DNA from 4 places in the Actinoplanes sp. CA-030573 genome. Region 2 is predicted to be linked to each of the others. Evidence: riboswitches for the same ligand, from Rfam matches in the RefSeq annotation. Region 2 holds a riboswitch; each other region holds the start of a gene.
The links. Region 2 has a riboswitch for cyclic di-AMP ahead of ACQP2F_RS03170 (transglycosylase family protein). Riboswitches for the same ligand answer to the same signal wherever they lie in the genome.
Positions count from the first base shown of each region.

Region 1: another riboswitch for cyclic di-AMP. It lies ahead of ACQP2F_RS09725 (C40 family peptidase); the one in region 2 lies ahead of ACQP2F_RS03170 (transglycosylase family protein).
Region 3: another riboswitch for cyclic di-AMP. It lies ahead of ACQP2F_RS30400 (NlpC/P60 family protein); the one in region 2 lies ahead of ACQP2F_RS03170 (transglycosylase family protein).
Region 4: another riboswitch for cyclic di-AMP. It lies ahead of ACQP2F_RS01995 (coiled-coil domain-containing protein); the one in region 2 lies ahead of ACQP2F_RS03170 (transglycosylase family protein).

Region 1 is NZ_CP192038.1:2,077,431-2,084,454, reverse strand. Features, by position in the region: gene ACQP2F_RS09745 (DUF559 domain-containing protein) at 1-337, shown strand, start outside; gene ACQP2F_RS09740 (TVP38/TMEM64 family protein) at 821-1,558, opposite strand; gene ACQP2F_RS09735 (type 1 glutamine amidotransferase) at 1,600-2,313, opposite strand; gene ACQP2F_RS09730 (MurT ligase domain-containing protein) at 2,303-3,526, opposite strand; cyclic di-AMP (ydaO/yuaA leader) riboswitch at 3,946-4,078, shown strand; gene ACQP2F_RS09725 (C40 family peptidase) at 4,085-4,903, shown strand; gene leuS (leucine--tRNA ligase) at 4,968-7,024, opposite strand, start outside.
Region 2 is NZ_CP192038.1:686,177-693,200, reverse strand. Features, by position in the region: gene ACQP2F_RS03195 (DUF3040 domain-containing protein) at 1-227, opposite strand, end outside; gene ACQP2F_RS03190 (DNA glycosylase AlkZ-like family protein) at 398-1,468, opposite strand; gene ACQP2F_RS03185 (GNAT family N-acetyltransferase) at 1,542-2,150, opposite strand; gene ACQP2F_RS03180 (TetR/AcrR family transcriptional regulator) at 2,306-2,935, shown strand; gene ACQP2F_RS03175 (saccharopine dehydrogenase family protein) at 3,037-4,278, opposite strand; cyclic di-AMP (ydaO/yuaA leader) riboswitch at 4,505-4,661, shown strand; gene ACQP2F_RS03170 (transglycosylase family protein) at 4,663-5,355, shown strand; gene ACQP2F_RS03165 (YybH family protein) at 5,420-5,764, opposite strand; gene ACQP2F_RS03160 (LysR family transcriptional regulator) at 5,856-6,749, shown strand; gene ACQP2F_RS03155 (GatB/YqeY domain-containing protein) at 6,838-7,024, shown strand, end outside.
Region 3 is NZ_CP192038.1:6,592,949-6,599,972, reverse strand. Features, by position in the region: gene cydB (cytochrome d ubiquinol oxidase subunit II) at 1-528, opposite strand, end outside; gene ACQP2F_RS30415 (cytochrome ubiquinol oxidase subunit I) at 540-1,901, opposite strand; gene ACQP2F_RS30410 (BlaI/MecI/CopY family transcriptional regulator) at 1,986-2,339, shown strand; gene ACQP2F_RS30405 (M56 family metallopeptidase) at 2,336-3,238, shown strand; cyclic di-AMP (ydaO/yuaA leader) riboswitch at 3,361-3,498, shown strand; gene ACQP2F_RS30400 (NlpC/P60 family protein) at 3,513-4,508, shown strand; gene ACQP2F_RS30395 (M1 family metallopeptidase) at 4,559-5,896, opposite strand; gene ACQP2F_RS30390 (MarR family winged helix-turn-helix transcriptional regulator) at 5,921-6,364, opposite strand; gene ACQP2F_RS30385 (epoxide hydrolase family protein) at 6,438-7,024, shown strand, end outside.
Region 4 is NZ_CP192038.1:423,742-430,765, reverse strand. Features, by position in the region: gene ACQP2F_RS02015 (TetR/AcrR family transcriptional regulator) at 1-412, opposite strand, end outside; gene ACQP2F_RS02010 (ABC transporter permease) at 592-1,488, shown strand; gene ACQP2F_RS02005 (ABC transporter ATP-binding protein) at 1,481-2,257, shown strand; gene ACQP2F_RS02000 (coiled-coil domain-containing protein) at 2,273-3,277, opposite strand; cyclic di-AMP (ydaO/yuaA leader) riboswitch at 3,281-3,422, opposite strand; cyclic di-AMP (ydaO/yuaA leader) riboswitch at 3,631-3,768, shown strand; gene ACQP2F_RS01995 (coiled-coil domain-containing protein) at 3,778-4,854, shown strand; gene ACQP2F_RS01990 (glycoside hydrolase family 65 protein) at 4,909-7,024, opposite strand, start outside.

The sequences.
Region 1 (7,024 bases), 1.4 Mb from region 2:
GGAGATCAACCTCGCGCGGCTCTGCCGCAGGCATCGGCTCCCCGGGCCCGACTTCCAGCAGCCACGTGCCGACGCAACCGGCCGGAACCGCTTCGTCGACGCGCATTGGACGAGCGCCCGCCTGCTGGTCGAGGTCGACGGAAGTCACCACATGGACGTCGAGCATTGGTCGGCGGACATGCTCCGGCAGAACGAGATCTGGATCGCCGGCGACCGGATCCTGCGATTCCCGGCGTGGCTGGTCCGCGACAGGCCCGCAACCGTAGCTGCCCAGATCCGAGAGGCACTGTCCGCCGGCCAATCTGAACTGCGCCCACCAGCACGCCGAGCACGATGATGAGTTGCGCGCCCTGAGTGGCGCCCCGAAGACGCGAGGTCATCAAGATCGCGAAGCAGGAGGAACGCGATCGGGCGAAACGACCCGAGGCTGTTGAGTTGCTGCGCGACGGATATCTCAAGTCATCAAGATCGCGAGAAGTGCCGTAGTAGGCGGCGCGCGAAGGCGAAAGCGCGAAGCGACGGGCAGCGCGACGGCGCGGCGAAACGCTGATGTGTTGCTGTGCGACGCGGCGTCGAAACTCATCAAGATCGCAGCGGCAGCGGGCGGGGGCGCCAGCAGGCGGGGGCGGTAGCGGGAGCGGGCGGCAACAGGAGGGGGCGACGGCGGGCGCGGGTGGCGGCGGGCGCGGGCGACAGCGAGCGGGTACGGCAACAGGCGCGGACGGCAACAGGCGCGGCGGGCGCGGGCGACAGCGGGCAAGGCCTCGGGAATGGGAACGGCCCGCCGCAATGGGTACGACGGGCCGTGGAAAAGCGTAGGTCAGGCGGTGGCCTCGGCGGCGGCCTGGCGGCGGGCCGAGCGCTTCCAACGCCACACGATGGTGGTTGTCAAGGTGAAACCGATCAAGGCCGGCGCGAGGCTCAGCGGGCTCATGCCGTGCGGGTTGGCGACCGCGGCGCCGATCACGGCGTAGCTCACGGCGGACGGGATGGAGGCCAGGAAGGTGCCGAAAAGGTAGCGCTTGCGGCAGACGCTGGTGGTGCCGTAGGCGTACCCGATCAGGCCGAACGGCGCCAGCGGGAGGAAACGCACCAGAAGCACCGCGGAGAGGCCCCGTTTGTTCAGCCAGCCGTCCAGGCGGGCGAGACGGCCGCCGGCGCGGGCGTGCAGCACGCCGCGGCCGGCCCAGCGCCCGGCGTAATAGGTGGCGGCGGCGGCGATCACCGCGGCGGCCAGCGCCGTCGCCGCGCCGGTGGCCGCGCCGAGCAGGGCACCGCACGCGATGGTGATGGCGGTGCGCGGGACCAGGACCGACAGCAGCAGGCCGCCGACCACGGCGATCGCGACCGGGGCCACGTGGCCGAGGGCCAGGATCGCGTCGCCGATCTCGCGGAGCGGGAGGAACGCGGCGGCGGCGGCGAGGCCACCGACAACGGCACCGAGGACGCCGAACCGGATCAGGCGGCGCTTCCAGCCCATGGCCGCCGGGGCGGCCGGCACGGGCACGGCGGAAGCGGAGACGGCCGGAGCCGGGAGAGCGAACAGGGTGTCAGTCATGCAGGCGTACCGCCCTACCTTGTCGTCGGTCCATGATCGGTTTATGCCCCCGCCGCGGCGAGCCGTTCGGCCCGAAGCCGGTCCGTCCAGGTGTCGTCAACGGGAGGAAGACTATCCGCGCCGATCGCCCAACGCAGTAGCAGATCGGCTATCGCTGGGTTGCGAGCGAGCGCGGGCCCGTGGGAGTACGTGCCCAGGATCTTCCCGTGCCACGCGCCCTCGGTCTGGCCGTCGTTGCCGATGCCGGCCGTGACCCGGGCCAGCGGTGAGACGCCCGGGCCCAGGTGGGTGCGGCCGCCGTGGTTCTCGAAGCCGCTGAGCGCCGGCAGCCCCAGCCGCGGGTCGATGTCGCCGCGGATCTCGCCCACGGCCCGGGTCTCGCCCCGGTCCGAGTGCAGGTCGAGGAGTCCGAGTCCCGGGCACTTCGCTCCCTTGGCGAAGAACGAGTGGCCGAACAACTGGTAACCGGCGCAGATCGCCAGCACCGCGGCGCCCTGGTTCACGGCCCGGTGCAGCCCACCGTCGGCGATCAGACGTTGCGCGGCCAGAGCCTGCGGCCCGTCCTCGCCGCCGCCGATCAGGTAGATGTCGGCGCTGGACGGCATCGGCTGGTCGGACCGGATCTCGTACGCCTCGACCGGCAGCCCCCGCATCGCGGCCCGGCGCGCCAGGATGAGCATGTTGCCCCGGTCACCGTACGTCGAGAGCAGGTCCGGATAGATCCAGACGATGCGCAGTGTGCTCTCAGTTGACACGGTCCAACTCCGCTCGAATGTCCTGGAACGCCGTGTAGTTGGCGATCACCTCGAGACGACCGGGCGGAACCGCCTGGAGCGCCTCGTCAAAACTCCTAACGTGCCGGAAGGGCACACCGTTCACCTCGAGACGAACGGCCAGGTCGTACGCCCGGTCGCCGCTGATCAGCACGGGCCGGTCCCGCAGGGGCGAGAAGTCGACGTCGTACAGCCACGAGGTGTCGAGACCGTCGGGGTCCCGGGCGTTGACGGCGAGCAGCGTGGGTGCGAGCTCGGCCATGTCGAACGCCTCGAGCCAGCTTGCCGGGTTCTTCGCCAGCAGCAGACGGACGTTTCGTCCGTCCCGGTCGACCTGCGCATAACGACCGGCGACCGAAGAGACCGTCGCCAGCCGCGGCAGCGCCTCGATCGGGCGGACCCCGAACTCGGCCGCGACGGCCAGGGCGGTCGCCGCGTTACCCAGGTTGACCTGCCCGGGGAGCTGCAGCTTGACCAGGTGCCAGTCGCCGCGCGGGTCGACCACGCCCTCGTCCTCGACGTGCCACTGGGCCTGCGGCCGGCGCAGCGGGCAGCCGGTGCACCACCAGTCGCCGTTGCTGCGCTCGATCGGGTCGCCGCTCTGCGGGCAGACGAACGAGTCGTCGAGCCAGCGCTGGCCGGCGCTGAACCAGGTGACCTGGCCGGCGCTGCCCTGCGCGGCCCAGACCACCATCGGGTCGTCCGCGTTGGCGACCACGCGCACGTCGGGGTGGCCGGCGAGGGCGTCGCGCCACAGCTGCGCCATCATCGCCACCTCCTTGGCCCGGTCGAGCTGGTCGCGGGAGAGGTTGAGCAGCGCCACCACCCGCGGGCTGGTGGCGTCGATCACCCGGGCCAGGTAGTGCTCGTCGACCTCGAGCACGGCGAACGGCGTCACGCCGGCCTTGGCCAGCGCCGAGGTGTGCCCGGTCGGCATGTTGGCGCCGAACGAGTTGGTGGCGACCCGGCCGAGCACCTCGAGGGCGGCCGCGGTGAGCCGGGTCGTGGTGGTCTTGCCGTTGGTGCCCGAGACCAGCGCGACCGCGCGGCCCGCGGCCAGGTGGGCCAGCAGGTCAGGGTCGATCTTGAGCCCGATCCATCCGCCGATGACCGAGCCGTCGCCGCGTCCCGCGGCCCGGGAAAGCGCGGCCGCGGTCTTCGACACGCCGGTCGCGACCTTGGCCCGCAGGGGCATCTTGCCGTCCGTCACCTGAGCGAGGGTACCGGAGTCGGCTGTTACGTCGAGTGGCCGCCGGGGCCGGCGAAACGCAACGGCCTGACCAGGGGAACCACTATTTGTGTGTTCTGTTTCACCCGTAACCTTCGACAAGCCGTGATCGCCCCCGCACTACCCGTCATGGCATTTGTCTCGCGGACGTAACAAACTGGACAGGCCCCAATGTGCCAAACACGGACAGTGACGAATTGGCTGCCGCCGATCAAGAGAAATTTCAGGTAGCAAGGTTCTGCCGATCCGCACGGAACGGCTCGCAACGATTCGGTTCACGCCGAGCCCTGCCCCGGGCCGATCGTCGCGACCACCGCAATCGCACAACCACAAAGGCATATGGGGGCAGGGACGGGGGACCCACAGCTTCTCGAGAGAGACAGCCGGTCCGCTCCGCGCCACCCGCTCCGGTGGCGGTCGACGGGGCAACCTCGGGGTGAAGTCGGCCACCACGGCGACCGGGCACACCTTCCCGCCCGAACCCGACAGCTAACCTCGCAGGCGTGCCGGAGGGATATCTCTACCGTGCACGAGCACACCTCGAGCCGGCGTCGACGGCTGTCCGTCGGCACCGGTACTGCCGCGCTGTCCCTGGGTCTCTGCCTCTGCGCAGGTCAGCTGATCGCGACGCCGGCGGCCGGCGCCGCAACGCCGGTGGCGGCGGTTCAGGCTCAGGCCGCGGCCAAGCCAAAGCCCACGAACCTGACCAACGTCAGTTCCCGGACCCTTACTTCCGGCCAGCAGGTTCGCATCACCGTCCGGTACTACAACCCGAAGACCGGCAAGCGGATCACGTCCGGCAAGGTCCAGCTCCAGGGCAACCGGGGCGGCAAGTGGGCCGCAGTGGGCACTGTCCGGGTCGGCAAGAACGGCATCACCAACCTCTACACGCGGCCGAGCACCAGCGTTAACCTTCGCGCCGTCTTCTACGGGAACAGCTCGTACCGGGCGTACTGGGGCAGCTCGATCCGCATCACCGTGCGCAGCAACGCCGGGGCTCGGGTGCTGGCCGAGGCCAAGCGGCACACGGGCGCGCTGTACAAGTTCGCGGCCGCCGGGCCGAAGCGGTTCGACTGCTCCGGCTACACCCTGTACGTCTTCAAGAAGACGCTGGGCGTCAAGCTGCCCCACAAGGCGAACTCCCAGCAGAAGTACGGCAAGGCGGTCGCCAAGAAGTCGGCCAGGGTCGGCGACCTGATCGTCTTCCGATCCGGCTCGTACGGGTACCACGCCGGCATCTACGCCGGTAACGGCTACATGTACGACTCGCCGCACACCGGCGCCCGCGTCGGCAAGCACAAGATGTACGGCAGCAACTACGTCGTGCGTCGCCTGGCGGCGTAACGAAGCAAGGAACGACCAAGGAACGAAGTGAAATGGGGGGCACCGGTTCGGTGCCCCCCATTCTTCACACCACGACGCTGACCAGCCGGCCCTTCACCACGATGACCTTCTTGGGGTCACGCCCGGCCAGCACGTCGGCGACGGCGGCCAGCGCTTCGGCGCGTACGGAATCCTCGGAAGCCTCCGGGGAGACCGAGACCCGCCCCCGCACCTTCCCGTTGATCTGCACCGGATAGGTGATCGACTCGGCCTTCAGGTGGGCCGGGTCGGCGACCGGGAAGTCCACGTAGGCCAGCGTGCCCTCGTGGCCCAGCTTGCTCCACAGCTCCTCGGCCAGGTGCGGCGCGAACGGCGACACCATCAGCACCAGCGGCTCGATCGCCTCCCGGGACGCGACCGGCAGCGGGGTCAGCGCGTTCGTCAGCTCGATCAGCTTGGCGATCGCCGTGTTGAACCTCAGCTCGTCCATGTCCTCGCGGACACCGGCGATGGTCCGGTGCAGGTGCTTGCGGACGGCCGGCTCCAGCGGCTCGTCGGTGACCCGCAGCGCGCCGGTCTCCTCGTCGACCACCAGCCGCCAGACGCGCTGCAGGAACCGCTGCGAGCCGACCACGGCCCGGGTCTCCCACGGGCGCGAGACGTCCAGCGGGCCCATCGCCATCTCGTACACCCGGAAGGTGTCGGCGCCGTACTGCTCGCACATCTCGTCGGGCGTGACGACGTTCTTCAGCGACTTGCCCATCTTGCCGTAGCTGCGCGTCACCGGCTCGCCGTCGTAGAAGTACTGCCCGTCGCGCTCCTCCACCTCCTCGGCGGGCACGTAGAACCCACGCTCGTCCTGGAACGCGTACGCCTGGATGTAGCCCTGGTTGAACAGCTTCCGGAACGGCTCGAAGGACGAGACGTGACCCAGGTCGTACAGGACCTTGTGCCAGAAGCGGGCGTACAGCAGGTGCAGCACCGCGTGCTCGACCCCGCCCACGTACAGGTCGACGCCACCGGAGTCGCCGTCGCGGGCCGGGCCCATCCAGTACGCCTCGTTCTCCGGGTCGACCAGCGCCTTGTCGTTGCGCGGGTCCAGGTAGCGCAGCTCGTACCAGCAGGAGCCGGCCCACTGCGGCATGGTGTTGGTCTCCCGGGTGTACGACTTCAGGCCGTCACCCAGGTCCAGCTCGACGTTGACCCAGTCCTTCTTGCGGGACAGCGGCGTCTCGGGCTCGCTGTCGGCGTCCTCCGGGTCGAAGGTGCGCGGCGAGAAGTCGTCCACATCGGGCAGCACCACCGGCAGCATCGACTCCGGCAGCGCGACCGGCAGACCGGTCTCGTCGTAGACGATCGGGAACGGCTCGCCCCAGTACCGCTGCCGGCTGAACAGCCAGTCGCGCAGGCGGTAGGTGGTGGCGCCGCGCCCGTGCCCGTGCTGCTCCAGCCACGCGATCATCGCGGCCTTCGCCTCGGCGACGCCCTTGCCGTCCAGCCAGTCACTGTTGATCGCCGGGCCATCGCCGGTGAAAGCGCCTTCAAAACCTTCAGGAGCCTGCACCGTACGGATGATGGGCAGTTCGAACTTCTCCGCGAACTCCCAGTCGCGCTCGTCCTGCCCGGGCACCGCCATGATCGCGCCGGTACCGTAGCCGGCCAGCACGTAGTCGGCGATGAAGACCGGGATGCGCGCCTCGTTCACCGGGTTTGTCGCATAGGCCCCGACGAAGACGCCGGTCTTCTCCTTGGACTCGGTGCGCTCCTCGTCGGTCTTGGCGGCGGCCTGCGCGCGATACGCGGCGATCGCTTCGCCGGGCGTGCCGTAGCCGCCGGTCCACGCCGGGTTCACCCCGTCCGGCCACTCCGCCGGAGCGATCTTGTTGACCAGCTCGTGCTCGGGCGCCAGCACCATGTAGGTCGCCCCGAACAGGGTGTCCGGCCGGGTCGTGAAGACGGTGATCTTGTCGGCGGAGGAACCGACCGGGAAGTCGACGTGCGCGCCCCGGGACCGGCCGATCCAGTTCCGCTGCATCAGCTTGACCGGCTCCGGCCAGTCCAGCGTGTCCAGATCCTCGATCAGCCGGTCGCCGTACGCGGTGATCCGCATCATCCACTGCTTCAGGTTGCGCTGGAAGACCG
Region 2 (7,024 bases):
CAGAAGGCGGCGATCACGGCGGCGATCCACCAGCCGAGGACGCCGAGAACGACGGCCGCCGCCCAGATCACGGCGGCGGTGAAGATCAGCGACAAGGTCATGCCGCGCCCGGATGGCGCGGACGTGTGCTCGGCGCCGGCGGTCATGCGGGCGCAGAAATCCGGGTCGTCACGCCTCAGCTGGCGCTCCAACTCCGCCAGCCGGCGACTGTCTTCCCTGCTCAGCATGTCGCACCTCCGCTCGGGCCAGGCCTGCCCGTCGATCGAGGAAGAGCATCTCGATCGATGCCATTGTTACTCGCGCGTTGCCTTCCGGACACCTCCATGGATGCCAGTTCCCGTCAATCGCCCGATTTACGCCCAGCGGTAGCGAACCTCGCCACCATCTGTATGACGCGTCAGCCGAAGGAGATCGTTGCCTCCGGCACGCCCCGGCCCCGGGCCACCTCGGCGGCCTCGGCCTCGATCTCTTTTCGGCGGCCGGGCGGCAGCGGGACGAACGTCGTCAGGCTGAGGTCGACCCTCTTGCGGCCGGCCATCTTCGCCCGCCAGACGCCCATGATCTCCCCGTCGAGCAGCAGCACGCCCGGGTTGCCGAGCACCCGCCACACCTCTTTCTGCTGCGCCCGATCGGGCACCAGCAGGTCGCGATCGCGGGCCTGGATCAGCGGATCCATCGCCGGCAGCAGCCGCACCCCGGCCGGCGGCTCGGCCTTCACAAGATCGTCCACGGCGGACTCCGGCAGCCACGCTTTACGGCCGTCGACCCGCACCTCGGCCAGCCCGCTCGACGGCCACACGCCTTTCATCTCGGTCGTCGTGCTGCCCAGGTATTTCCCGACCTCGGCCGGAGTCGCGGGCCCCAGCAGGCGCAGATAGGTCGTGATCAGCTGCTCGATGCCATCGTTCTCGCTGGGCTGCGGTGGAGCGTCGGGAATCGGGCCGAGCATCGCCTCGCGGCCGCGCGACTCGACCTCGACGCCGCCGGCCAGACCCGGGTGCTGCCAGACGTTGCCGGCGATGTGCCGGGCGCCGCAGGACCGGCACTGGTAGGTGAGCTCGCGCGGGACCCGTTTGCTCACCTGCGTGCTGACCTCGCCGCGAGGCATCGAGTCGGTCACCACCTCGCGGAACGCCGACGCGGTGGCGGTGAACGCGGCGATGCCGAGCTTCATGCCCTCGGCGATCTGGGTGCTGCGGATGCGCGCCGACGCGTCGGCGTCGCTGACGGGCCACAGCTGTTTGACCAGGGTCGCGAGATCGGCCCGGCGATGCAGATGGGGTGCGCCGCGGGCGGCCCACACGGTGATCAAACGATCGTCGTCGAGGGCGGCCGACGTGCGGGCGGACAGGGCGACGAACTGCGAACCGGGCGAATACTCCTGGACGCCGAGGTCGAGGACGGCCAGGTCGGCGGGACGTTTCCGGGAGCGCTCGGCCAGGCCCAGAGCGGCCACCCGATATGCCATCACCTGTGCACGGTCGACGCTGACCACGGCACCCTCCCGGGATCGCTGGTGCACCCACCTCCGGGTGCGACTGCTAAGTGCGACGACCGTACCGCCGGGCTGCGACATTTTTCAGGCGATCAAGGCGGGAGCCGCCGCGCACGTCGAGCAGCTCCCACGTGTCCAGGCTGCTCGGGCCGTGCGGGCCGACCTGCAGGATCGGAGGCTCCCCGGTCAGGCGGTAGCCGCAGCGCCGGGCCACGGCGGCGCTGGCCGTATTGGACGGGTCGATCCGCAGGAGAAGGCGGGTAAGTTGCAACGTGCTCCGCGCGTACGAGCTGAGAAGTGAGAGTGACCCCGACGCGAGCCCGCGCCGTCGATCGCGCGCGCCCACCAGATAGCCCAGCTCGGCCTCGCGGAGGCCGGCGTCGACGCCGAAGAGCAGGACCTCCCCGAGCGGGCGACCGCCGTCCTCGGTGATCGCGAGCTGGATTCGCTGGCCGCTGACCCGGCCCTGGTGAGCACGCTTGAGGTAAGCGATGCCGGCCTCGACGTCGAAGGGCGAGGGCATCGGCGTCCAGCGCGCAATGTCCGGTTCGTCGAGCATCGCGACGAGATCATCGAGGTCTTCCGAGCGCCATTCGCGCAGGACGATGCCGTCGCCCGTCAGCGTGAGCGGAAAGGGAAGACGGCTGGCGGACACCTCTTGATCCTGCCCGTAAGGACCCGGTTCCGGCCAGTAGCGATGGTTATGAAGGCCATGAGTGATTCGTCATGGCACATCGCCCGCTATGCGAAGTGGACGATCGCGGACCGCCGTGCGGCAGGACGGCGGAGGAAGGAATACCTTTAGATCTCGTGGACGAGCGGACTGCGTTGGTGACGCGGCGGGGCGAGACTTACGGTGGTCGATCGCGCGAGGAGCGGGCATCGGACCGCCGCGAACGGATTCTCGATTCCGCACTGCACCTCTTCGGCACACGCCACTACGACGACGTCACGGTGGCCGAGGTCTGCGCCGGCGCCAAGGTCTCCAAACGGTACTTCTACGAACATTTCGCCGACCGTGCCGACCTCGTCCGCGCACTGCATCGCCAGCAGAACAAATGGCTGCTCACCGGCGTCGCCGCAGCCACTCCGGAATCACCCACCAGCCTCGACGAAATGCTCCAGCCCGCGGTGCGCCGCCTGCTCGACATGCTGCGCGCCAATCCGGAGCGCGCCAAGGTCATCTACATCAACGCACCCCGCATGGAAACGCGACGGCGGGGCGTGCTCCGCGAGGACGCCCAGTTCCTCGCGCACCTCTTGCGCCGGGTGGGGACTCACCCCACCAACGAGCTCCGGTACGAGCGGATGCTGCTCGCGCTCGTGGCCGGCCTGAGCGAGGTCATCATCGACTGGCTGTCCCAGGGCATGGTGGAGGACCCGGGTCCGCTCGCCGATCATCTGACCGACTACTGCACGGCCGTGCTGCAGCAGCTGTAGCCGTCTCCGCCGCGCCTCGATCAGCCCTCTGCCCGGCTCCGCGCCAGGCGCCCGCCCCACGCCGCCTACGCTGAGCCCGGCTGCTTGGCCCCGCCCTCGGCCTAGGCGCTTCTGCTTGCGGTGATCTCCATTCCGGCTGCTCGGAGGCGGGTCACCAGCGCGTCGCCGAGCGCGGTGGCCGGGGTCAGCACGCCGCCCTCGGACGGCGGCAGCGCATCGCGGTCGTGAACCAGAGCCAAGGCCGACTCGCTCAGCATGACCGCCGTGGCCGCGTAGCCGGGGTCACCCTTGGCCCGGACCCGCGCCGAGTAGCGGGCGCCCGAGGTCGTCGTCGCGAAGATGTCCATCGTGAAGTGCCCGGAGTTGCGCGCCTTCTCGCTCGGTCCCTCCCCCGGTTTGGGCAGCACCCGGTCGAGCACATACCGGGTCGGCGGCAGCGAAAGGCCGGCCATCAGCGCGCCGAGCCCGAGCCGGGTGCCGTGCGCGATCACCGGCGAGAGCGGCGAGGTGCCCACGCTCATCGCTTCGCGGTACCGGAAGGCTCGGCCGTACTCCCACTTCCTCAGCGCGTTGCTTCGCCGCACCACCCGCGTGTTGTAGGACGCCATGACGAACGGGGCCAGCATCCCCCGCAGCCGGGGGTGCACCTTGGACGCGTCGAGCACGGCGGTGTCATCCTGCCGGCCGAGGTCCGGCTCCTTCGCGCGGTCGGGGCTCAGCGAGTACGGGCTGGCCGCGATCTTGCGCAGCTTCCGATCGGTCTTGACCATGTCGAGCTGGTGTCGCATCGAGTCGATCGTGCCGCCGCTGAAGCCGCCCTTCATGCTGGTGACAACCAGCGTGGTGTCGGCGAGCTCGCCGGCGCCGTCGGCCTTGACCTGCTGATCGAGCACATGCACGCCGATGTCCGAGGGGATCGAGTCGAACCCGCACGAATGGACGATCCGGGCGCCGGTCGTGCGGGCGAGCTCGTGGTTCTCGTCGATGCTCTCCCGCGCGAACAGGACTTCACCGGTGAGGTCCACATAGTCGGTGCCGGCCGCGGCGCAGGCCCGGACGAGCGCTTTGCCATATTTGGCGTAGGGCCCGACCGTGGTGATCACAACCTTGGTCGCATTGGCGAGCTTCTCCAGGGCCGGCACGTCGGCGGCGTCGGCCACCAGGATCGGCCAGTCGACGCCCAGACGGCCCCTGACCTCGGACAACTTGCTTTCCGACCGTCCCGCAAGGGCCACGCGCGTGCCCTTCGGGGCGTGCTCGGCCAGATACTTCGCCACGAGCACGCCGACAAAGCCGGACGCACCATAGACGACGATGTCGTGATCACGGACCCGCTCGCTCATGGTCGCTGATTCTCCATCAGGATCCCGCCCCCGTCGCGGCAAGTTACCGATCGGTAATTAAAGATCGGTCGTTATCGGTCATACTCGTCATAAAGAAAGATCAAATAGGGCAATCGGTGAGAACAACGTCACCTTTCCCCTGTCGAGCTTGGCCAATGTCGTGGCCTCGTGGTTACCGTCGGCCGGTCCCGCAGTCGCGGGCACCGCGGGTGGAACGCCGAGTCCCTGCCACCGCCCGCCGGAAATCGAACGCGTGGCAGGGAGCGGGGGACCCAAGTTCCTCGGCGCGGAGATCGCGCCTCGGGGTGAAGCCGCGGAACGAGCGGCCGGGCACCTCAGCCCGAACCCGACAGCTGACCTCGTAGGCGTGGAGGTTTCTCTGTCATGGCACAGATCCGCAAGCATGCCCGCACGTCGCGGGCGCGCAAGCACGCCCGTCTCGCGCTGGGCCTCACGGCCGCCGGCGTGGCGGGCACGGCCGCTCTGCTCGGACCGGCTTCCCCCGCCCAGGCGTCCAGTGTGAACTGGGACGCCGTCGCGCAGTGCGAGTCGGGTGGCAACTGGAGCATCAACACGGGCAACGGCTTCTACGGCGGGCTGCAGTTCACCCGCGGTACGTGGAAGGCCTACGGCGGCGGCAAGTACGCCAGCACCGCCAACAAGGCCAGCCGCTCGGAGCAGATCAGGATCGCCGAGAAGGTCCTGGACGGCCAGGGCATCGGCGCCTGGCCGGTGTGCGGCAAGAAGGCCGGCTCCTCGAAGCACTACAAGGCCAAGCACACCACCGGCTCCAAGTCGTCCTCGACGTCGAAGTCTTCGCACAAGAAGCACTCGACCTCCTCGAAGTCGACCACCCACAAGACGACCAAGAAGTCGTCGAAGTCGTCGCACGTGGTGACCCGTGCGACGACCGCGAAGGCCACCGGCAAGACCTACGTCGTCCGCTCCGGCGACACGCTGTCGGCCATCGCCACCCGCAATCACATCAAGGGCGGCTGGCACACCCTCTACCAGCTGAACCATGGCATTGTCTCCAACCCGAACCTGATCTTCCCCGGTCAGCGCATCGCTCTCTGATCCACCGCTCGCGACCCGGTCGCCACTCCCCCGCGGTGGCCGGGTCGCATCCCCGCGGCATGCCTCAGCCCTTCGGTGTCACGAACTCGGGCTGGTCGAGCACGCGTAGCCAACTGCCGTCCGACTGACGGCGCACCACTTGGGCGCGCGCTCCCGCGCCGTCCTTCGGCGGCGTCGAGGTCAGCGCCAGGTCGCCACTGATCAAAGTGGGCAGCGGCGGCTCCGGCTGGAACGACGGCATCTTCGGCAGCACGTCCTCCCAGAACTTCTGGATCGCCGCCCGGCCAACGGTCTGCTGACCTGGCGGGTAGGCCATGACAGCGTCCTCCTCGTACAGCAGCGCGATGCCCTCGGCATCCTTGGCGTTGGCGCGCTCCACGAAGAGACGGGTCAGGTCTTCCGGCTTCATTGCCTTTGCTCGTTCGGTCATGCCGCCACTCTTCGCCGACCACAAGCAGAAGTCCAACGCATAGTTGTTCTCGTAGCTAGAATCCCCAGTTATGGAACTGCGCCAGCTCGAGTACTTCATCGCCGTGGCCGAGGAGGCCAACTTCACCCGGGCCGCCGAGCGCGTACGCATCAGCCAGTCCGGTGTGAGCGCTCAGATCCGTGCCCTGGAGAAGGAGCTGGGATCGCCGCTGTTCGACCGCTCGGGCCGGGTCGCCCGACTGACCACGGCCGGGAAGGCCGCCTTTCCGTTCGCTCAGGCAGCCCTCGAGAATGCCCAGGCCATGCGCGAGGTGATCGACGCGGTCAACGGGCTGGTCCGCGGTCACCTCACGGTCGGGATGGTCCGCGGCTGCGAGGTCAAGCCGCTGTTCGCGGCCCTCGCGTCGTTCCACGACGAGTACCCGGCGATCGAGCTCGAGCTCGTGGAGGATGACTCGGACTCGCTCATCAAGCGCGTGCTCGCCGGCTTCTCCGACATCGCCCTCGTCGGTGTCGCCGGCGAGCTACCGTCGCAGCTGACCGGCCACGTGATCGCCCGGGAAGGCCTGGTAGCACTGGTTCCGCCCGGCCATCCACAGGCCGGAAAGAAGGACTTACCACTGCTCGAGATCTTGTCGTACGCTCTCATCACGTTGCCCGAGGGAACCGGCATTCGCGCCGCATTTGACGAGGCGTGCTTGGCCGCGGGCAAGTTCCCAGATGTCGCGTTGGTCGCGTCGGCACCCACAGCCGTCGCCGAACTGGCGTCGCGAGGATTGGGCATTGCGGTGTTGAGCGAGTCGATGGCGTCGCTGCATCCGGGTTTGGTGGCCGTGCCGATCTCGGGGGTCGAGCTGCCGGCGCTGCTCGCTCTGGTGTGGCGGGATCGGCCTAGTCCGGCCCTGGCCGCTCTGCTGCCGCATTGCAGACGAGAGTTCGGCGAGAGCCGGACGGAGGTTGGTTGAGAACTCCACAGCGACTACCGGTCATGGAAGGACTGCCGCCACGGAAATCGGTGCCGTCGGGCAGTCATGGCCGGTTACCGTCGCGGCCATGACCGATACCTCACTCCGGCACCGCCTCCGGGCCGCGCTCCCGGCTGCCATGAAATCGCGCGACCGGGCGGCCACGGCGGCACTGCGCGCCACGCTCGCTGCGATCGACAATGCCGAGGCGGTCGTGCCGGCCGATGGCGCGTCGAGGGGGCTCGCCATCGAAGAGGCGCCGACCGGCGTCGGTG
Region 3 (7,024 bases), 4.1 Mb from region 2:
CACCGCGGCGAAGAGTGCGGCCAGCGCGCCGGCGCCGGCTTCCCAGGTGAGTACGGGCGACAGGCTGCGCCCGAGCCCGCGACCGGTGACCGAGCCGTCCGGCCCCAGCGCCAGCCCCCGCACGAAGACCGACAGCAGCGCGCCCCACAGCAGCACGATCCCGGCCGAGCTCGCGGTCAGGGCCGCGTCGCAGCGCCGCCGCCAGCGGGACCCGTCGCCCTTGCCGCGGAACTCGAGCGCCACCCCGCGCACGGCCAGCAGCAGCAACAGCGCGACCATCGGCAGGTAGAGCCCCGAGAGCAGCGCCGCGTACCACGCCGGGAACGCCGCGAACGTGACCCCGATGGCGGCGACCAGCCAGACCTCGTTGCCGTCCCAGAACGGGCCGATCGTGCGGACGACCGCGCCCCGCTCGTGGTCGTCGCGGCCGAGCACCGGACCGAGCAGGCCGACCCCGAAGTCGAATCCCTCGAGGACGAAGAAGAGAACCCACGCGACGACGACGATCGCGAACCAGAAGGTGACCATCAGCAGATCCCTCAGTAGACGGGCGCGAGCTCGGGCGACTTGTCCGAGGCGGCGACGGGGTGCAGGGGCTGGCGGGCGAGGTGGCGGATCAGCCGGAGCCAGACCATCGCCAGCACGCCGTAGACGAGCGTGAAGCCGGTCAGCGACGCGACGACCTCGGCGCTGGTCAGGCCGGGCGAGATGCCGTCGGCCACCTTCGAGATGCCGAAGGCGATCCACGGCTGGCGGGCGGTCTCGGTGAAGATCCAGCCGAGCGTGTTGGCCGCGGTCGGAAGCAGCGGGATCAACGGCAACCAGCGCAGGAGCCAGGCCGGGGCGGAACGGCCCTTCCTCGTACGCCACAGGTAGAACGCGGCGACGGCGGCCGCCAGCATGCCCACGCCGATCATCAGCCGGAAGCTCCAGAACGCTACCGGGATCATCGGGACGTACGAGCCGGGACCGTACTGAGCCGCGTACTGCGCCTGGAGATCGTCGATGCCCTGCACGGTCGCGCCCGGCGAGCCCTTGGCCAGGATCGACAGCAGCCACGGGATGTCGACGGAGAACGACGGCAGCGGCTTGCCGATCGTGAAGACGGAGAAGGGGGCGCCCTCGGTGGTCTGGTAGAGCGCCTCGGCCGCGGCCATCTTCATCGGCTGCACCGAGGTGATGACCTTGCCGAGGTGGTCGCCGGTGAGCGCGGTGGCGGCGCCGCCGGCCAGCGTCACCCAGGCGCCGAGGCGGGCCAGGACCCGCATCGCCGGCTCGTGCGCCATCCGCCACACCGCGATGGCCAGCACCAGAGCGCCGCCGACCATGGCCGCCCCCGACAACGTGTGCGGGAACGCGGCCAGGTTGACCTTGTTGAGCAGCAACTCGGTGAAGGAGGTGAGCCGCGCCCGCCCGGTGACGGGGTCGATCGCGTACGCCACCGGGTTCTGCATGAAGCTGTTGCCGGCCAGGATGATGAACGCGGACAGGATCGTGCCGAGCGAGACGATCACGATCGTCGCCGCATGCGCGAGGCGCGGCAGCCGATCCCACCCGAAATACCAGAGCGCCAGGAACGTCGCCTCGAGGAAGAACGCGAGCATCCCCTCGATCGCGAGCGTCGGGCCGAACACGTCGCCGTAGAACTTCGCGAACGCGCTCCACGCCATGCCGAACTGGAACTCCTGCACCAGGCCGGTGACCACGCCGACCGCGAACGTGACGATCAGCAGCTTCCCGACGAATTTCGTGAGGTCGCGAAACTTGTCGTCGCCGGTGCGCAGCCAGGTGATCTCCAGGCCGGCCGCGATCGCCGCCAGGCTGATCGACAGCGGCACGAAAAAGTAGTGATAGATCGTCACGACCGCGAACTGCAGCCGGGTCAGGTCGAGCACGTCCATCGGGTCCCCCGTCAACAACGAATACGACGTCGCGTAGTAGATACTACGCCTCGTAGTACGACGTTGTGCAGTAGACTTTGGTCCATGGCGCTGGGAGACCTGGAACGTGTGGTCATGAACGTGTTGTGGGACGCGGGTGAGCCGCTCACCGTGCGCCAGGTCCACGAGTCGATCGGGCCCGAGCGCGACCTCGCCTACACGACGGTGATGACGGTGCTGCACCGCCTGGCCAAGAAACGGGTGGTGACGGAGCAGAAAGCGGACCGCGCCTATCGGTACGCCACCACGCAGTCCCGCGAGGAGATGACGGCCTCGGTCATGCTCGACGCGCTCAGCGCCAGCGCCGACCAGGACGCGGCGCTCGCCTACTTCGTCGGGCAGCTGCCGCCGGAGGCTCTGAAGGCCGCCCTCGAGGCCGTCGCCAAGAACGAGCGGTGACCGCCCTGCTGCTCGGCGCCCTCGGGCTGACCCTGTCGCTCGTCGTGCCGGGCGTCCTCGCCGCCGCCCGGTGGCCCGACCGCGCGCCGGCCGCGGCCGTGCTGCTCTGGCAGGCGATCACCTTGACCGCGGTGCTCTCCGCGCTCGGCGTGGTGCTGGCCGGCCCCGAAGAACTGGCCCGCGCGGCCGGCGCCGGGCGGCCGGTCACCGCCGCGGCCCTGGTCGGCGCCCTCGCCGTCGCGGCCACGATCGTGCTGCGGCTGCTCTGGTCCCTCTACGGTGTCACCCGGCGCTCCCGCGAGCGCCGCGCCCGGCACCGGCTGCTGGTCGACCTGCTCGACCGGGCCGAGCAGCGCCAGGAGCTCGACGACGACAACGTGCGGGTGCTCCAGGGCAACCTGCCGCTCGCCTACTGCGTGCCCGGCCGGGAGGCGCGCGTGGTGCTCAGCGACGGCGCGCTCCGGCTGCTCGGCCGGTCCGAGGTCGAGGCCGTCCTCGCCCACGAGCAGACCCACCTGCGGCACCGCCATGAGGTGGTGATGGAGTCGTTCACCGCGTTCTATCGCGCCGTCCCGGCGCCGTTGCGCAGCCGGGCGCCGCTGAACGCCGTACATCTGCTGCTGGAGATGGTGGCCGACGATGCCGCACGCCGCCGCACCGGGTCCGCGCCGCTGCGCGGCGCCCTGGAACGCCTGACCGGCGCTGTCCCTCTGTCGGAGGATGTCGCGCCCGGAACGGACGCCCGGGACCGCCGCCTCGCCCGCCTGGCCGCGCCGCCGAGGTCCTCGATCGCCCTCACCGCGACCGTCGCGCTCGGCGCCCTGGCCCTGCTGGTATTACCGACCGTGATCCTGGTGCTCCCGTGGCTCGACCGCGCCCTGGAAGCCTGGCCGTTGTAGTCACTGTCCGTAGCCCCTGCTGTGCAAGCAGTTTCCTGGTCGTGGCAGCTTCAGTTAACGACTTGATCGGGAGTACGGTGGTCCCCGGTTCGGCAGCCCCCCATCGTCCATCCGGCCGATCTGACGGACCACCGCCTAATCGTCCATGGCGACGAACCGGGGACCCGAGTAGTCGGGGTGAAGCCGCGATCCCTTGCGGCCGGGCGCGCTTCCCGCCCGAACCCGTCAGCTAACCCGGTCGGCGGCTTGATGGAAGAAGGGATAACGCACCTACGTGAAACGGATTGGGGCGCGCCGCGCCGCAGTTCTGCGCAGCCTCGCCTGCGCTGTCGCAGCGGTCGGGATCGTCTTCACCGGCCCGTCCGTAGCGCAAGCGACACCCTCGCCGGCCAGCGTCGAGGCCCAGATCGACAAGCAGTGGAACGAACTCGAGCCGGTCATCGAGCAGTACAACGACGTGCACGGCAAGCTGCTCAAGAACCAGGCTCAGCTGAAGAAGCTCACGACCCAGCTCACTCCGCTCCAGATCCAGGTGGATGTCGCCCTGTCCCAGGTGCGGGGGATGGCCGTCGACGCGTACAAGCAGGGTGCGCCCAACGCGTTCAACGCCATGATCATGAGTGGGTCGCCCACCGGCCTGACCGACAAGCTGACCTACCTCGATCAGCTTGCTCGGCACCAGCAGGACCAGATCGCCGGCGTCGCCAAGCTGCGCGACAAGTACGCCGGCATGAAGTCCGACCTGGACGTGCTGACCAAGTCGATCGCGGCGCGCGACAGCCAGCTCGCGCAGCAGAAGGCCGCGATCCAGAAGAAGATCGACTCGCTCCAGAAGCTGCGGCTCGCGGCGTACGGCGCGGCCGGCGAGTCCGACGGCCCGTTCAAGACCGGGCCGTGCCCCGTCACCTACAGCCAGGACAAGGGCGGCCGTGCGGCGCAGCGAGCCTGCGACCTCGTCGGCAAGCCCTACGTCTTCGGCTCCGAGGGCCCGAACAGCTACGACTGCTCGGGTCTGACGAAGGCGGCGTGGGCCAGCGTCGGCGTCTTCCTCGACCACTACACGAAGGACCAGTGGGGCGAGGGCAAGGCGGTGTCGCGGGACGAGTTGCAACCGGGTGACCTGGTCTTCTTCTATCCGGGCAGCCTCCATCACGTCGCCATCTACATAGGTGGCGGCAAGGTGGTGCACGCCCCGCACACGGGTGACCATGTGCGGATGGCGGTGCTCGACAAGGTGGGACCGATCGCCGGTTTCCGGCGTCCGGGCTGAGAGTTCGCGCAGAAAGGGGCCGCCCGCGGGCGGCCCCTTTCCGTGTGCGGTCAGCCCTCGACGCGGTGCGCCGCCCAGAACGAGGTGAGGCTGGTCGAGCCGGCGGCGGCCTGCGCCGCGGCCTTGAAGTCGGCCACCGTCGAGACCCCGTACCAGTGCGACGCCGCGTACGACTTGAGCAGGTTTGCCATCGCCGTCGTGCCGATCAGCCGGCGCAGGTCGTGCAGCGTGCACTTGCCGTAGCCGTAGACCACGGTGCTGTAGCGGCTCGGGTGCGCGTCCCAGTAAGCCATCGAGTTGGTCAGCTTCTCGGCGCTCGACTGCCAGGTGATCCCGCAGCCGCTGCCGGTCTTGTTGAAGTACAGATCGGTGGCGTAGTCGGTGAAGCCCTCGTCGAGCCACGGCGTCGTGTACTCGTCGTCGCCGACGATCCCGTAGAACCACTGGTGGGCGAGCTCGTGCGCCAGCGCCGTCGAGCTGATGACGTCGAGCACGAAGCCCGGGTACTCCATACCGCCGAACCAGTAGCCGTTGTCCAGCACCACGTCGGCCTCGCCGTAGGGGTAGGCGCCGAAGCGGGACGAGTGCGCGTCGAGGGCGGACCTGGCCGTGCTCAGCATCGAGTTGGCGCTCGACGTGCTGATCGAGCTCACCGAGTAGACGTTCACCGCGACGCCGCCCGCCGTGGTTCCGGAGATCTTGCGGAACGGCCCGGCGGCCCAGGCGAACTCGCGCACCTTCTTCCCGGTGGCGGTGGTGACCGTACGCCCACTGCTGCCGGCCCGGTCGACCGAGGTGCCGGTCGCGGGCACCGAGATCGTGCTCGGGTGATCGAGCGCGACGGTGTAGTCCGAGGCGAGCGCGTAGAAGGACTCCCCGTTGTTCGTGTACGGGTCCAGATGCCAGCCCGCCGCGTCGCGCACGGCCAGCACCGGGATCGCGTTGCCGATGAAGTAGTAGCTGCCGTCGTGGCCGAACCGGTCGATCCCGTCGGTCACCGTGATCGACAGGTCGAAGCCGACGCTGCCGGTCGCGCCCTGGGCCAGCGGCGCGGGCAGCGTGATCTTCAGCGCCGTGCAGGCGACCTCGAGCGCGCCCGGGGTGCCGCCGGTGACGTTGGTGACCTTGATCGGCAGGCTCGTGCAGGTGCCGTGGGCGTTGTCCCACAGACGCAGGTAGACCTCGGTCAGCGGGACCGCCGAGGCGTTGGAGAAGGTCACGCTCTCGTGGCCGGTCCACACGCCGCCGGTGCCGTTGCTGGTCAGGTTGATGGTGTAGGCCGGGGTCGCCGGCGTACGGGTCGCGTCGGTGGCCGCCGCGCGGGCCGGGGTGGCCGGCACGGCGATGGTCGCGGTCAGGGCGAGCAAGGCGGGGAGCACTCGTCTCATCATTCGACGAGAATGAATGCCGTCCTACTCCTTGGGCAACGGGGGAATCCCTTGCCTCAGGTGGTGGTCCAGGAGCTTGACGAGCGTCGAGAGCAGCTGGCCGCGCTCGGCCTCGGTCAGCGGCGCCAGCAGCCTCTCCTGCACGTCGTGCGCCCGCTTGGTCAGCTCGGCGGCACGCAGGCGGCCGGGCCGGGTGAGCGTGATGACATTCCGCCGGCGGTCGGCCGGGTCGGGCTCGCGGGCGACATAGCCCTCGCGCTGCAGCTCGTTGAGCGCGGCGACCATGTCGCTCAGGTGGATGCCGGTGCGCCGGCCGAGGTCGGCCTGGCTCGCCGGACCCTCCTCGAGCAGCGAGTTGAGCAGGCGGTAGTGGTAGCCGCGGGCGCCGACCTCGGCGAAGCCGTCGTGAACCAGGCGACCGGCGTGCGCCGCGGTCTGGGTCAGCAGCCAGCTCGGCAGTTGCTCCATATGCCAACTTTAACATTACGTTTACCTACCTAACGTTTGCCATCTGAATGTTCGTGGGCCTAACGTTAGCCGCATGAACGAATTCGCGCTACACGTTCCGCAGGCCGACCTCGACGATCTCCACGACCGGCTCGCCCGCACCCGATGGCCCGACGAGCTGCCCGATGCCGGCTGGGACTACGGCATACCGCTCGACCGCGTGCGGCAGCTCACGACGGCCTGGGCCACGTTCGACTGGCGGGCGCACGAGGCGGCGCTCAACGCGTACGGGCCGAGGGTCGAAACGATCGACGGCGAGCGGGTGTGGTTCCTGCACGTCCGGTCGGCCGATCCGGCGGCGATCCCACTGATCCTCACGCACGGCTGGCCGGGCTCGGTCGCCGAGTTCCTCGAGCTGATCCCGCTGCTCATGCCCCGCTTCCACCTGGTGGTCCCGGCGATTCCGGGCTACGGCTTCTCGGGGCCGACGCGCTCGCGCGGCTGGGGGCAGGAGCGGGTGGCCCGGGCGTGGGCCACCCTGATGGAGCGTCTGGGCTACGAGCGATACGGCGCGCAGGGCGGCGACTGGGGATCCGGCATCTCCCGGCTGCTGGCCGCGGTCGCGCCGGAACACGTCATCGGGGTGCACGTCAACTTCATGCCGACCGGTGGCGCCTACGA
Region 4 (7,024 bases), 260 kb from region 2:
CGACCGCCTGCTGGTGGGTGCGCAGCGCCTTCTGGAGGGTCTCGGCGATCTGCGGGTTCCGCGAGGCCTCGGCCATCAGGTCCGGGATGATCTGCGAGGCGATCCGGTGCTGGAGCGCGCGGCTTACGATCATCATGAGCAGCTGGAGATCGCTTTCGAAGCTGCCGGTGTCCGGAAGGGGTACGCTTCGCCCCGCGACGTCGGAGACAATCTCGAGGACCATCTCGAGCTTGTTGCTCCAGCGCCGGTAGACGGCGGTCTTGCCGACGCCGGCTCGGCGGGCCACGGCTTCGATGGAGAGGCGGCCATATCCGACCTCGGCCAGCTCCTGCATGACCGCGTTACGGATAGCCACAGTGATGTCGCCCCGGAGCACGGCGGCCCCGGCTGGTGCTCGCTTCGCTGTCGCCACGTAGTCACTATACGCCAGGACGTAACGGTTGCGTTCCGCCGTTCGGTCGGTTAGATTTCACGTCGATACGAACCCGTTCCATCGGTGACGTGTTGGCATGCTTGCTAGTTGTGTTCTCGCGGAAAGCACCAGGACCCGATTCCCCCGACGTCGGGCCGACGAGATCGGAGCACCACCCCATGGCTCAGACGACCGTCGTCGAGTCCTACTCCGGGCCCTCCGTGAGGGAGCTGGCCCGGAAGCATGGACTGGGCGCCGCCGGACGGCTGCCCACCCTGCCGGAGTACACCCGCCAGCTCTGGGCCTACCGGCACTTCATCTGGGAGTTCGCGAGCGCCAAGGTCTCGGCGTCACTGGGCAACACCCGCCTGGGCATGATCTGGCAGGTCCTGACCCCGCTGTTCAACGCGGGCGTCTACTACGTGATCTTCGGCGTGCTGCTCAACACCAAGCACGGCGTGGGCAACTTCATCCCGTACCTGTGCACCGGGGTTTTCATCTTCGGATACACCCAGACCGTGGTGCAGGCCGGCGTCCAGGCGGTGAGCGGCAACCTCGGCCTGATCCGGGCGCTGCACTTCCCCCGGGCCAGCCTGCCGCTGTCGATCACCCTGGTCGAGGCGCGGAACATGATCGCGTCGACGGCCGTGCTGATCGCGATCGTGCTGTTCACCGGCGAGCCGATCACGGTCGAATGGCTGCTCATCCTGCCCGCCCTGGTGCTGCAGACGATCTTCAACGCCGGCTTCGCGATGCTGGTCGGGCGGCTCGGGTCCACGCTGCACGACCTGCGGCAGCTCATCCCGTTCATCATGCGGGTCTGGATGTACGGGTCGGCCGTGCTCTACCCGGTGACGCAGTTCACGGCCCACCTGCACGGCTGGAAGCTGGCCCTGGTCGAGGCCAATCCGCTGCTGGTCTACATCGAGCTCATGCGGCACGCGCTGATGGAGAACGTGATCCTGGCCGGGTCGCCGCGGCGACTCTGGACCGAGGCCGTCATCTGGGCCGTGGTCATGGGCCTCGGCGGCTACGCCTACTTCTGGCGGGGAGAGAAAGGGTACGGCCGTGGCTGACGAAGAGCGGGTCCCCACCGTCATCGCCGACAACGCGCACATCATCTACCGGATCCACGGCTCGGTCTCGGCCGCGCAGAACTCGCCGCTGAGCAGCTTCAAGCGCCTCGTCACCCGGACCAAGAGCGCGGCCGTCCGCGAGGTGCACGCGGTCAAGGGCGTCAGCTTCGTGGCGTACAAGGGCGAGGCCATCGGCCTGATCGGGACGAACGGCTCGGGCAAGTCGACGCTGCTGCGGGCGATCGCCGGCCTGCTCCCGGTCGAGGCGGGCGGCGCGATCTACGCGGCCGGCCAGCCCTCGCTGCTGGGCGTGAACGCGGCGCTGATGAACGACCTGTCCGGCGAGCGCAACGTGACCCTCGGCTGCCTGGCCATGGGCATGTCCCCGGCCCAGGTCAAGAGCCAGGTGCAGGACATCATCGAGTTCTCCGGGATCAACGAGCGGGGTGACTTCAGCTCGCTGCCGATGCGCACCTACTCGTCCGGCATGTCGGCCCGGCTGCGCTTCGCGATCGCCGCGGCCAAGAAGCACGACGTGCTGCTGATCGACGAGGCGCTGGCCACCGGCGACGCGAAGTTCCGCAAGCGCAGTGAGCAGCGGGTCCGCGACCTGCGGGCGGAGGCCGGCACGGTCTTCCTGGTCAGCCACAGCGAGCAGTCGATCCGGGACACCTGCGAGCGCAGCATCTGGCTGGAGAGCGGCGTGATCAAGGCGGACGGCCCGACCGACGACGTGATGAAGGAGTACGAGGCCTTCGTGAAGAAGTGAAGGCCCCGTACCGCCCTAGATGACCGACAAATGCACGTGGTTCGTGTGATCGCTCGAGGGATCGCCGTTGCCACGGGTGTACGCCTTCCAGCCGCTCGACGGCAGCCAGATGCGTTTGAACCAGATGACGTACAGGACGCCCAGCCGGCTCGAGTTGTTGATGAAGTAGTTCGCGAGGTTCGTCCCGTACGTCTTGCTGGCGCCCGTCGCCACCCCGCCGAAACCGCCCTTGTCGGCCGCGAAGTCGCAGGCCCGGCCCTTGGGATGCTCGCCGCTGTTCTGTTCGCGCCAGCAGTGCACGTAGTGCGTGAACCCGTCGGCCTGGGCCTGCCGCATGGCGAACAGCATGCGCTGGGTGATGCGGCCGCCACTGGTCGGGTCGTCCACCATGCCGCTGCCGCCCTGGAACTTGGCCGCCGACTTGCTGCTGCCGCCGTCGCTGGGCTGCGGGTCGTCCTGGCCGGCGTTGGCCGCCTTCAGCGCGGTCTCGGCCTGGACCTTGCGCTTGGCCATCACGTTCACCTGCTTCTGCTGGTCACGGATGGTGGCGTCGATCGCCAGCTTGGCCGCGGCCTGCTGGTCACGGACGGCCCGCAGGTCGGTGACCGCGGCCTGCTGCTTGACCCCGACCGTCTCCAGCATCTCGGCCCGGTCCAGGAAGCCGGCACCCGAGCCGGCGTTGAGCAGCGCGCTCATCGGGCCGAGCCGGCCGGACATGTAGGCCTCGGCGACGATCTCGTCGACCGCCGCCTGGCGGGGGGCGAGCTCGGCGTCCAGCTGCTTGAGCCGGGCGGTGAGCTGGGCCTGGCGGGTCTTGGAGGCCGCGAGCGCGTCCCGGGCCTGGACGTAGCCCCGGGAGGCCGCCTCGAGCTGCTGGATCAGCGACTTGGAGCCGCCTTCGCCGTCGTCCCCGGTGTCGCCCGGCGCCGCGTGGGCCGGGGCCGCGAACGCCAGACCGGCGGCAGCGACCAGGAGGGCGAGGGTCGCCGCTAATCGGCGGCGGACAGATTGGTGCCGCACACTGTTTCCTTCCGTCGGCCGCCGACCGAGTTAGCTGACGGGTTCGGGACGGAAGTTCCCTACCGGAAGTGACTCCGGATTCACCCCATTGAGAGGAACGGTTGGTTCCCCGGCTCGCCTCGCGGCGATTAGGCGGCGATCCCCGGGTGGGGATCGGGACCGACGATACCCATGCCATCGATTGATCGACAGATCTCGTACCCTGTGCGATTGGCCGATAACGGCTTGTCACCTCATTACGGAAAGTGCTTATCCGCTCACCACATTCACGTTTATCGGACCCTGATGCGTTCCCAAGTCTCGGGTAAACTCTCCGACGGCTCTGCCGCCGAAGGCGCCGCCCCCGAGGCGCCGGCAGACCACCGCCCAATCGCCGCGAGGCGAGCCGGGGAACCAAATGTTCCTCACCTGGGGTGAATCCGCGCGAGCGGTAGGGATCGCTTCCGTCCCGAACCCGTCAGCTAACCCGGTCGGCGGTTAACCGGAAGGAACCTGGCTGGATGACCGTACGAACCCGCCGGTGGCTGACACTCGCCCTGGCGCCGCTCGTGGCTGTCTCGTTCCTGGCGGCGCCGACCGCCCCCGCGAGCGCCGACCCCGACACCTCGTCCTCGTCGAGCTCCGGCGAAGGGTCGAGCTCAGGCGGAGGAACGTCCGCGATCCCTGACGAGGGCGACGACGACGTCGAGGCGAACGCGACGCTGAACGACGTGCTCGAGTCGTCGAACCGCAAGTATGTGCAGGCCAAGGCGGCGGTGACGAAGTCCACCGCGACGCAGAAGAGCCTGGCCGTCGAGATCAACCTGGCCGAGGCCAAGCGCAACGCGCTGATCCCCGAGGTCAACGCGATCGCCGCCCAGCAGTACCAGACCGGCCACCTCGGCGCCGCCAGCTTCCTGCTCGGCAGCCAGGGGTCGAGCGACTTCCTCAAGAAGGCGGTCTCGCTGGAGGAGATCAACACGCTGCACGACCGGAAGCTGCGCGAGCTCAACGCCGCGATCGACCTGGTCAACAGCAAGAAGGCCGCGCTCGACGCCGAGGTGAAGGCGCAGCAGACCAACCTGCTGGCGATGCAGAAGCAGAAGGCCTCGGCCGAGAAGGCGCTCGAGTTGGTCGGCGGCAAGAGCCTCACCGGCGGCTTCGTCGACGCGGTCTCCAAGCAGGCGGCGCCCGCGCCACGCAATGCCGAGGGCGGTTTCTCGCCGGAGAAATGCACCGTGAACGATCCGACCACGAGTGGCTGCATCACCGCGCGTACGTTGCACATGTACCAAGAGGTGAAGAAGGCCGGCTTCAATCGTTTCGTCGGCTGTCACCGCAACGGCGGACCGTTCGAGCATCCGAAGGGCCGGGCCTGCGACTGGTCCCTGCAGAAGAGCGGATTCTCGAACGCGCACAACGCCGACATGAAGAACTACGGCAACAACCTGATGGCGTTCCTGGTCCGCAACGCCGACCGGTTGGGCATCTACTACGTCATCTGGTATCAGCAGATCTGGTTCCCGGCGACCGGTAACTGGCACACCTATCACGGCGTCAGCGCCCACAAGGACCACGTGCACGTTTCGATGCTGTAGAGCAGACATGGCAACGGCCCCCGCGATATCCGCGGGGGCCGTTGTCGTTGACGGTCAGTCCTGCGGAGCCCGGCGCACCGGGGCCCGGCCCGCGGGCTGGGTCGGCGGCGGGCCGACCGGTCCGGCCGGCGGGATCGGCACGCTCACCGGCTTGACCTGGGTGACCTCGATCTCCTTGCCGTGGTGCAGCAGCACGAGCCGGGCCGAGCCGCCGCCGTTGCGCAGCGAGTAGGTCACCTCGTCGGCCGTGACATTCACCCGCAGCCGGAGCCCGCGCCACAACAGCGAGAACTCGAGGTTGCTGATCCGGCTCGGCAGCCGGGGCGCGAACGACAGCTGGCCGTTGAAGTCCCGCATGCCGCCGAGGCCGGCGACCAGCGAGATCCAGGTGCCGGCCAGCGACGCCACGTGCACGCCGTCACGCGAGTTCTGGTGGAGGTCGTGCAGGTCCATCAGGGCGGCCTCGCCCAGGTAGTCGTGCGCCAGCTCGAGGTGCCCGACCTCGGCCGCCAGAACCGCCTGGACGCAGGCCGACAACGACGAGTCCCGCACCGTACGGGCGTCGTAGTAGGCGAAGTTGCGCTGCTTCTCCTCCGGGGTGAACGCGTCACCGCGGATGTACATCGCCATGACCAGGTCGGCCTGCTTGACCACCTGCTTGCGGTACAGGTCGAAGTACGGGTAGTTCAGCAGCAGCGGGTACGCCTCGGGCGGGGTGTTCTCGAAGTCCCACTCCTGGAGCCGGGTGAAGCCCTCGGACTGCTGATGGACCTGCAACTCCCGGTCGTACGGGATGTGCACCGCCGCCGCCGCATCCCGCCACGACGCCATCTCCTCGTCGTCGACGCCCAGCTTGCGGGCCAGGTCGGGGTGCCGCTTGCAGGCCTCCACCGCGCTGAACATGTTCTGCTGGGCCATCAGGTTGGTGTAGATGTTGTCGTCGACCACGGCCGTGTACTCGTCGGGGCCGGTGACGCCGTCGATGTGGAAGCGTCCGTGCCGGTCGTGGTGGCCCAGCGACCGCCACAGCCGGGAGGTCTCGACCAGCAGCTCGAGACCGACCTCACGCTCGAAGTCGTAGTCGCCTGTCGCCTGCACGTAGCGGCGGACCGCGTCGGCGATGTCGGCGCCGATGTGGAAGCCCGCGGTGCCGGCCGGCCAGTACGCCGAGCACTCCTGGCCGCGGATCGTGCGCCACGGGAACGCGGCGCCCTGCAGGCCGAGGGTCTGCGCCCGCTCCCGGGCCAGATCGAGCGTGGAGTGCCGCCAGCGCAGCACGTCGGCGGCCGCCGAGGGCTGCGTGTAGGTCAGCGCCGGGAGCACGAAGGTCTCCGCGTCCCAGAAGGTGTGGCCGTCGTAGCCGGGGCCGGAGAGGCCCTTGGAGCCGATCGGGCGCTGCTCGGCCCGGGCGCCGGCCTGGAGGGTGTGGAAGAGGCCGAAGCGGACGGCCTGCTGCACCTCGGGGTCGCCCTCGACCTTGACGTCGGAGTGGTCCCAGAACGCGTCCAGGTACTCCCGCTGGGCCTCCACGAGGCCCTCCCAGCCGTCCAGCCGGGCGCTGGCGAGCGCGGCGCCCACCTGGTCGCGGATGGCGGGCAGGGAACGGCTCCCGGACCAGCCGTACGCGGCGAGCTTGACCACGCGCAGCTTCTGTCCCGGCTCGAGCTTGCTCGCCACGGTCGTGCGCAGCCAGTCGGGGTGGCCCTCGGTGGTGATCGCGTGCTTGCCCGGCGCCTCGACGAGGTGCTCCATGGCCGCGGCCATCCGCAGGTCGCTCGCCTTGGTCCGGTGCACCAGCAGGCCGCCGGTGCGCTGCTCGAGCATCTCCTCGGCCTGCAGCGGGTGGTCGAGCACGGCCGCGACGCGCGGGTCCTTGCTCATCGGCGGGAGCTGCTCGTTGGCGACCAGCTCGGACTGCAGGATCAGCCGGGCCGAGGCGTCCAGCGGCTCGACCTCGTAGAGGAACGCCACCACGGCGCGCTGGGTGAACGAGACCAGCCGCACGGTGCGCACCCGGATCGCCTGGCCGGACGGGGAGACCCACTCGACGGTGCGCTCGAGCGTGCCGGCTCGCAGGTCGAGCACGCGCTCGTGGGAGCGGAGCTCGCCGTACCGTACGTCGAACGGCTCGTCGTCGACCAGCAGCCGCATGAGCTTGGCGTTGGTCACG